DNA from 2 places in the Paraburkholderia sp. GAS206C genome. Region 1 is predicted to be linked to the other one. Evidence: riboswitches for the same ligand, from Rfam matches in the RefSeq annotation. Region 1 holds a riboswitch; the other holds the start of a gene.
The links. Region 1 has a riboswitch for ZMP and ZTP ahead of glyA (serine hydroxymethyltransferase). Riboswitches for the same ligand answer to the same signal wherever they lie in the genome.

Region 1 (4,410 bases):
CCGAATGGTCCCCGTAGCAAGCAGCGTGCCCTCGCGCCAGGCCTCCTGGAAGAAATCGACCGACGCGCGGCCAATTCGTTCTGGGCGGCTAACAATTTTGACGAGATCGTCAAGCCGGGCGGGCGCGAGATAGTCGAGCGCGGTGCTGCGTACGATGAACAGGGCGCCCGTTTCCTGCACCAGGCGGTCCTGCTCGACGCCGCATGCTCGTAGCCATTCGGTACGTGCCCGCTCGAAAAACTTCAAATAATTCGCGTAGAACACGATGCCGCCAGCATCGGTATCTTCGTAGTACACGCGAATCGGCCAGATGAAGCCGATTCCCGCATCGGGCTCGCTGGGGGACATATTCATGCGGCGCATTTTACCCGGAACGCAAAACCCCACGTTATTTCGTGGGTCAGTCCGGATAAGGCAGCCTCAGCCGCGATGCACCGACAACCCCGCAAACGACTGCGCGACGGGCATCAGTTCGATCGTATTGACGTTGACGTGTGCCGGGCGCGTCGCGGTCCAGTAGATCGCATCGGCGATGTCTTCGGCGGTCAGCGGCTGCACGTTCTGGTAGACGTTGGCCGCCTTCTCGTCGTCGCCGCGAAAGCGCACGTTGGAAAACTCGGTACCCCCGCACAAGCCAGGCTCAACATCGGTTACGCGCAACGGCGTGCCGGCCAGATCGGCGCGCAGGTTCAGGCTGAACTGCCGTACGAACGCTTTAGTGGCGCCGTAGACGTTACCACCCGCATACGGCCAGTTTGCCGCCGCCGAACTTAGGTTAAACACATGGCCGCATTTGCGCTCGACCATCCCGGGTAGCAATGCATGCGTGACGTGCACGAGCCCGGAGCAGTTCGTGTCGATCATGGTTTGCCAGTCGTCGAGGTTCGCGCGTTGCGCAGGTTCAAGGCCAAGCGCGAGGCCCGCGTTGTTCACCAGCACGTCGATCGCCGCAAAGCTCTCCGGCAGCGCAGCGGGGACGGCGGCGACGGCGGCACGGTCGCGCACGTCGAGCTCGAGCGGCAGAAGCGCTTCACCAAGTTCGTCGGCAAGCGCCTGCAGACGGTCTTTACGGCGCGCGGTGGCGACGACGCGATGGCCGCCCTTGACGAAAGTACGGGCGATGGCAGCGCCGAATCCTGCGGACGCCCCGGTGACGAAGACGATCATTGCGTTTTCCTGATGGGGAGAGGGGAAAGTCGCCAAGCCTACTTGCAATGCGGCGCTGCGGCAAGAACGCCCTTGCCGCCAGTGGAGTGTCTCCAGACGCGCGGATGCGACGTGAGAGACCGGTGAGTCATTCACGGCCTGGCCGTCGGCCTCGGCGGGCGCTACGGATGGCGGGACGGCTCCTGCTCGTAGTGGAATTTCGTCTGATGTTTGCAGAGCGCTTGCCCTTGCGGCCCACGCGGCGGGCCGGTTGCCTATTCCAGGCGGTTCCAATAAACTAACGCGCTCATCCCTGCGTGACTGGCGATAGAACCAAACAGGTTCAAGGTGGAGCGTCCCACCGTGAAGCGCAGGGTGCCGTTTTGCCGTTCGCCTGGGCAGCCGTGATCCGCGCGCAGTCAATTGCGCCGCCGGTGGCTGTCCTGCCTCGCGTGTGCGGCTTATCTTCATCCGCCACGTCAGGGCTGGCACAGCCGCCAGCAGCGCCGCGTACCCACTACGCTTTCTGCACGAAATTCGGCGCACGATCCGGTCAACCTGAAAACACTCAACGGAACCCGTATGTTTGACAGAGCCCAAAGCACCATCGCCAACGTCGATCCTGAACTCTGGAAAGCGATCGAGCAGGAAAACCGCCGTCAGGAAGACCACATCGAACTGATCGCGTCGGAAAACTACACGAGCCCGGCTGTCATGGCTGCGCAAGGCTCGCAACTCACCAACAAGTACGCGGAAGGTTATCCGGGTAAGCGCTACTACGGCGGCTGCGAATATGTGGACATCGTCGAGCAGCTCGCTATCGACCGCGTCAAGGAACTGTTCGGCGCTGAAGCTGCGAACGTGCAGCCGAATTCCGGATCGCAGGCGAACCAGGGCGTGTTCTTCGCCATGCTCAAGCCGGGCGACACGATCATGGGCATGAGCCTCGCGCACGGCGGCCACCTCACGCACGGCTCGCCGGTCAACATGTCGGGCAAGTGGTTCAACGTCGTCAGCTACGGTTTGAACGAAGCGGAAGACATCGACTACGACGCGGCTGAGAAGCTCGCCCAGGAACACAAGCCGAAGCTGATCGTGGCCGGCGCCTCGGCCTTCGCGCTGCGCATCGACTTCGAGCGTCTGTCGAAGATCGCCAAATCGGTTGGCGCGTACCTGATGGTCGACATGGCGCACTACGCCGGTCTGATCGCCGCGGGTGTCTACCCGAACCCGGTGCCGCATTCGGACTTCGTCACCACCACGACTCACAAGAGCCTGCGCGGCCCGCGCGGCGGCGTGATCCTGATGAAGGCCGAGTTTGAAAAGGCGATCAACTCGGCAATCTTCCCGGGCATCCAGGGTGGTCCGCTGATGCACGTGATTGCCGGCAAGGCCGTTGCGTTCAAGGAAGCGCTGTCGCCGGAATTCAAGGAATACCAGCAGAAGGTCGTGGACAACGCCCGGGTGCTGGCCGAAACGCTCGTGAAGCGCGGTCTGCGCATCGTCTCGGGCCGTACGGAAAGCCACGTCATGCTGGTCGACCTGCGTGCGAAGCACACCACGGGCAAGGCAGCGGAAGCGGCGCTCGGCGCGGCGCATATTACCGTCAACAAGAACGCAATTCCGAACGATCCGGAAAAGCCGTTCGTGACGAGCGGTATCCGTCTCGGTTCGCCTGCCATGACCACGCGCGGTTTTGGCGTGAAGGAAGCGGAGCAGGTGGGTAACCTGATCGCTGATCTGCTGGACAACCCGGAAGACGTGGCGACGATCGAACGCGTTCGCACGCAGGTCGCCGAGTTGACCAAGCGCTTCCCGGTCTACAAGTAAGCGATGCGCTGCCCCTTCTGCCGGCATGACGATACGCAGGTCGTGGACTCGCGCGTATCCGAGGACGGCGCCGCGATTCGCCGGCGCCGCCGCTGCCCGGCCTGCGACAAACGTTTTACGACGTATGAGCGGGTTGAGCTGGCGTTGCCCTCGGTCGTCAAGAAGGATGGCAGCCGCACCGAATTCGATCGCCGCAAGATCGTCGCGAGCATGCAACTGGCGCTGCGCAAGCGCCCGGTTGCGGCGGACGCGGTCGACGCGGCTGTCGCCCGCATTGAATACCAACTGCTGGGCAGTGGCGAGCGCGAAGTGCGCAGCGAGCGTCTTGGCGAACTCGTGATGAACGAGTTGCGCGCGCTCGACACGATTGCTTACGTGCGCTTTGCTTCTGTCTACCGGCGTTTCGAGGATGTGTCTGAATTCGAAGACGTCATCGAAGAGTTTCGCCGCGCGGCGACGCCGCCTAAGCCTACCCGCAAGCGCTGATTGTTCGCGCAATAGCATCTTTTATTCCCCCTGTAGCCGTCACACCGACATTGTTGCGGGTGACGCCGCTCGTCCGCTACCTGGCCGTTCGGCAGATTGTCGACGCACTCCTGCTTGCGTAAATTGATCGCATTCTTTTGAAGTTGAGGAATGCAGATGAAGCAGGATGCAGATTTACCGCGCGTGGCCCGCGGTTTTACGTTGATCGAAACATTGGTCGTGGTTGCCGTGCTGGCGGTCATCGCGGTTATGACGACACCGTCGTTCGTCGCGTGGCATACGCGAGACCAGGTCGATGCGCGTGCGCGAGCCCTCCTTTCGACGTTGTCATACGCGCGCAGCGAAGCTGTCAGGCGCGGTGTGCGTGTGACTGTGTGCCGGGTCGACGCGGCAAGGCACTGTCTTGCCTCCGGGCAAGCTTGCCGCACCGGATTAGCCGACTGGTCATGCGGTTGGGCAGTGATGGTCGAGCGCGCTGGAACGCCATCGGTGTTACGTGCGCAGGCCGAACTGGCAGCGGTGAGTATTGCCGGGACCGAGACGAATCTCACATTCACGCCGCCCTCCGGTCAGTTGATCGGCAGCTTCCGTAGCTTCGACATCGCACCGCACGCCCCTTCGCGGGCGACACAAGGGCAGTCGTGGCGGCGCTGCATCCGTATCGCTGCGGGTGGACGGCGCGCATCGTCGACGGCGCTTGCGGAGCGACGTCATGATCGCTGCACAGGCCAGATGGTCGCGCGGCGCATCGCTGATCGAGGTCATGCTTGCGGTTGCGCTGACAGCAGTCACGGCCCTCGGCCTGATTGCGACGCAGTTATGGATTGCGCGAGACACACGTGCTGCAGCACTGCGGGAACGCGCCGCGCTTCTGTCGGACGCCTTGGCGGAGGCGGCACGCGCACCGGCAGGTGGCGACACCGCCTTGCGACAGTGGAGCGATCGCAC
Region 2 (4,410 bases), on a different contig from region 1:
TACGGTAATGCGCACCAAGGCAAAGATAGCGGTAGGCCAAAGGATCGATCCCGCGGTCGATCAAGCTCTGCAGCCTCAAGAAGTCCCCACTCGACTTGGACATCTTGGCGGCATCCAAGGTCAGAAAGTGTCCATGCATCCAGAAGTTGGCTGAGCGCGTGCCGTGTCGAGCTTGCGTCTGCGCGATCTCATTGCTGTGATGCACGGCGATGTGATCTTCGCCACCGCAATGAATGTCAAACCAAGGCCCCAAGTACTTAGCGGACATCGCCGAGCACTCGATATGCCAACCCGGAAAACCGCGACCCCACGGGCTGTCCCATTCCATTTGCCGCGTCGATCCAGGTGGACTGAATTTCCACAACGCAAAATCCGTCGCACTGCGCTTCTCTCCTAGCGCAACGCGCTTGCCAGCCTGCAAACCGGCGTGATCGAGACGCGCCAGATAGCCATAGTCGTCCTGCCTGCTCGTGTCGAAGTACACACCGTCGTTCGTCCGATATGTGCAACCGGTGCGTTCCAGTTCGGCAACGAAAGCGATCTGCTCCGCGATGTGGTCCGTCGCGCGGCACCACAGCGTGGGTTCCAGCAGGTTGAGCGCCCGCCAGTCGCTCATGAACGCACGCGTGTAGCGTTCCGCAATCTCCCATGCAGACTCGCCCGTGCGACGGCTGCCCTTTTCCATCTTGTCTTCACCTTCATCGGCATCGGAGACAAGATGGCCGACATCAGTAATATTGACGACGTGCCGCACCTTGTAGCCGTTTAGCGCAAGAACTCGTCGCAGCACGTCTTCGAAAACATATGTCCGCAGATTGCCGATGTGCGCATGGTCGTACACCGTAGGTCCGCAGCAATACAGACCCACGTGACTGGGTTGCAGAGCTGTGAACGGCCGCACAGTGCGCGACCAGGTGTCGTACAGGGCGAGAGACATCGAAGTTTCCGTATGGTTTGGAAGGCGAAAAACAAAAAAGCCACCAGTCTTTCAACGGGTGGCCATCAGGAACCAGCTTGAACGTGACGCAAACCGACGCGCTAGACGCAAGCTCCCTCTGGCAGGCTTTGACAGCATGCGTGTTTGCGGCAGACGAGGGAGAGGGCAGAGGTGTTCATGAGGACGATGCTAACGCGCGTCTATTTTTTGGTCAATCGGTTTGGCGGGCTGCGAGCTAGCCTTCGCCGCGCTAATCTTCGCCGCGCACTGCCCGCTCGGCGGCATCAACGGTCTGCGCGATCAGCGTGGCGATCGTCATCGGACCCACGCCGCCCGGCACTGGCGTCACTGCCGAGCAGCGGCTCGTAAGCCCATCGAGATCGATATCGCCGACACCGCCAGGATGGTAGCCGGCATCGATCACGACAGCACCGTCGCTAATCCAGCGACTCGGGATGAACCTCGGCTTGCCCACCGCGCCCACGACGATTTCCGCGCGGCGTACCTCGGCCTCGAGATCAAGCGTCTTCGAATGACACAAGGTGACGGTCGCGTTCGCATTCGACAGCATCAGCGCCATAGGCTTGCCGAGGATCGCGCTACGGCCCACCACGACCGCGCGCTTGCCGGCCAGCTCGATCTTGTAGTGCGCGAGCAGCCGCATGATGCCGGTTGGCGTCGCGGGGCCGAACGCCGGTTCGCCCAGCGCCATGCGGCCAAAGCCGTGGCTCGTCACGCCGTCGACGTCCTTGAGAATCGAGATGCTATCGAAACATCGGCGTTCATCGACTTGAGCGGGCACGGGATGCTGCAACAAGATCCCTTGAACGTTAGGATCGGCGTTGAGCTTTTCGATCTCGGCGAGGACCTCGTCCGTGGTGCTGCTGGCAGGCAGTTTGACCAGACGCGAATCCATCCCGACGCGCCGGCACGCGTTGCCCTTCATCTGCACATAGGTAGCGGAGGCCGGATCGTCACCGACCAGAATGGTAGCGAGTATGGGCGTCTGGGCGCCGTTGTTTGTCTTGAGGGCGGCTACGCGTGCGGACAAAGACTGTTCGCCCAAAGCGGCGAGCGCCTTGCCGTCCAGGATCACACAATTCAGAGGATTGTTCATGGCTCAGCTCCACACGATGGTCGCGCTGTAATAGCCGCTACGCTGCAAAAGATGGACGCAATACCGGGGAAATACGACGCCGCGCAGACGGTGACATGCGGGCAATAGAAATGAAGCGAGGGGAAGGGCAATACTCGGGGCAGTCATCGGAAGTCTCCTTAAGAGAACGATCAAGATGCCCAGGCGAACGGCGGTGCGACCTCTACGCTTCCCGATGGTGATCCATCTTCTCTCGCCAGTCGCGTAGGCGCCTATGATAACTCACGCTAACACCGGTTATCCTTCAGTCTGCCCGCTACGCTCCCGCCACCCCTGCGAAGCACCGTGACCAACAGGTAAAGAACCGTGCGCGTCAACCATCAGGCATTTTTCTGCTCGCTTTTCTTTGCACGGCTGGCCGACCAGATTCTGCTGTTCCTGGTACCACTAGTCGTATTCCAGACGACCCAGAAAGTGTCGTGGTCCGGTATCGCCTTTTTCGTCGAAGCGCTGCCGCGCTATCTGTTCTTCCCGCTCTTCGGCGCGTTCAGCGACCGCTTCTCCCCACTCAAGCTGATGCGTATCAGCCAGACCTACCGTGCCGTCGTCTGTATCGCAGGGGTCGTCGGTTACGCGGCCTTCGGCGGAATCGGCTGGCTGATTGCGCTCTCCGCTTGCTGCGGCATCCTGACGAGCCAAGGCTTCGTCGCCCGCGAAGTCATGCTGCCGCAAATCTTCAAAGCGCATAAGTTCGAACGCGTGCTGGCGGTCTCCCAATTGGCCGATCAGCTCGGCGTCGTACTTGGCCCAATGGCAGCGGCGCTGCTGCTCGGCTGGTGGCGCTGGGAGTTCGTCGTGGTCACCACCGGAGTGCTGTTCCTGATCGCCGACGCGTCGTTTGTGTTGTGGCAGCGCATGAGCGGTTTTCAGGCTATCGCAGCAGAACCGCCCCAAGGCCACTGGACCCAACCGCTGCGAACCGCAGTACAGCATGTCGTGCGCCTACCCGGTCTGAAGAAGGTCATTCTGCTGGCCGCCGCCGAGAACCTGGTCATCGGCGTGACGCTGGCCACATCCGCTGCCATGGTCACCGGCATCCATCATCAATCGGGACGCTTTTACGCGGTGCTGCAAACCATCGGCGCAATCGCCACCGTCTTGATTCTGGTGACGATCGCCCGCGCCTCGTTTTCGAGGAAAACGTTGGGTCTGCTGGCGTTTCTGGCAATCTGCCTGGGAGGCGTGCTGGCCGGCGCGAGCCCAGGCCCGTGGGGCTACGCGGTGGGCTTCGTGCTGATCACCGGCTTCGACAAGATGTTCAACGTCTACATTCGAAGCGCCCGGCAAAAGATCATTCCACCCCAGGACTACGGCAAAACCACGGGCGTCATCATCCTGCTGAACAACATGACCCAGCCACTGGCGGGATTGCTGGTAGGGGTGTTCGCCAGCCGCGCCCATACGGGTTTGCTGATCGTGACGCTCTCGCTGACGATGGGCGCAATCGGCGCTGTGGCGTCGATTGCGGAGCCATGGCTGCAGCGCAGACGCACAGCCCGCGCCGAGAGTGAATCAGGCTTGTCCAAGGCGGGCATCGCGGAAAGCGAATGAGCCCGCCGTCGCCTTAGGTCGTTGCTTCGGCCGGCCCAATACGCACACCTTTGAAATGGCCCGCAGCCGGCGGCGCGCCGCACTCGCGCAACAGTGCGCGCAGTTCGTTGATGACCGGAAACACCTCGTGGTTCCAGTCCGCCCCTTGGCGATCGTGCGCTTCCTGTTCACGCTCAACGATCCAGCGGTCTTCCTTGAAAATCCGCTCGGTGAACCACACTAGCAGTGGCCACGCCATATCGAGCAGGACCGGAATGCCCGGCTTGCGGATGGACAGCAGGCCGAAGGTGCGGTTGACGCGCTGCTCGCTATCGACCGGCACATACACGATCCACAGGTTCATCACGAGCGTCGAATCCGACGTGCGGATCTGCAGCGTCTGGTACGGATATTCGGTGCGGATGGTCATCACGTCCTTGTCCGCGCCTTGCGTGCCTTTACGGCTCTGGCCGAAGACCAGCGCTTCGCCGATCGGCTGCTCGCCGGCCATCCGCGCGAACGTGTAGTCCACCTCGACCCAGCCCTCGCCGCGACGCCGTCCCAGCGACCGCGCCCGCATCTGCCCCATCTGCTTGCGGTGCAGGAACTGATGGTTCATGTCCATCAGGTTTTCGTGCATGAACGAGTAGTGGCACTTCACTTCGCGGCCAAAGCGGCGCGTCTTGTACGCCTTGTCGCCAAGCGAGGCAAGCGGCGGCAACGGGCGCTCCTCAGCCAGCGCAGGATTGCCCGGGAACACGAAGATCAACCCTTGTTCCTCGCGGCA

Region 2: it holds a riboswitch for ZMP and ZTP, as region 1 does, so the genes downstream of both, P3T20_RS16475 (tetrahydrofolate dehydrogenase/cyclohydrolase catalytic domain-containing protein) here and glyA (serine hydroxymethyltransferase) in region 1, are expected to answer to the same signal.

The regions. Positions count from the first base shown of each region.
Region 1 is NZ_JBNDKR010000002.1:623,144-627,553, reverse strand. It holds gene ybgC (tol-pal system-associated acyl-CoA thioesterase) at 1-363, opposite strand, end outside; gene ydfG (bifunctional NADP-dependent 3-hydroxy acid dehydrogenase/3-hydroxypropionate dehydrogenase YdfG) at 421-1,167, opposite strand; ZMP/ZTP riboswitch at 1,454-1,553, shown strand; gene glyA (serine hydroxymethyltransferase) at 1,729-2,976, shown strand; gene nrdR (transcriptional regulator NrdR) at 2,980-3,462, shown strand; partial or broken gene P3T20_RS07170 (GspH/FimT family pseudopilin) at 3,613-4,178, shown strand; gene P3T20_RS07165 (type IV pilus modification PilV family protein) at 4,175-4,410, shown strand, end outside.
Region 2 is NZ_JBNDKR010000005.1:375,750-380,159, forward strand. It holds gene cysS (cysteine--tRNA ligase) at 1-937, opposite strand, end outside; gene P3T20_RS16475 (tetrahydrofolate dehydrogenase/cyclohydrolase catalytic domain-containing protein) at 1,188-2,054, opposite strand; ZMP/ZTP riboswitch at 2,225-2,307, opposite strand; gene P3T20_RS16480 (MFS transporter) at 2,400-3,644, shown strand; gene P3T20_RS16485 (aromatic ring-hydroxylating oxygenase subunit alpha) at 3,658-4,410, opposite strand, start outside.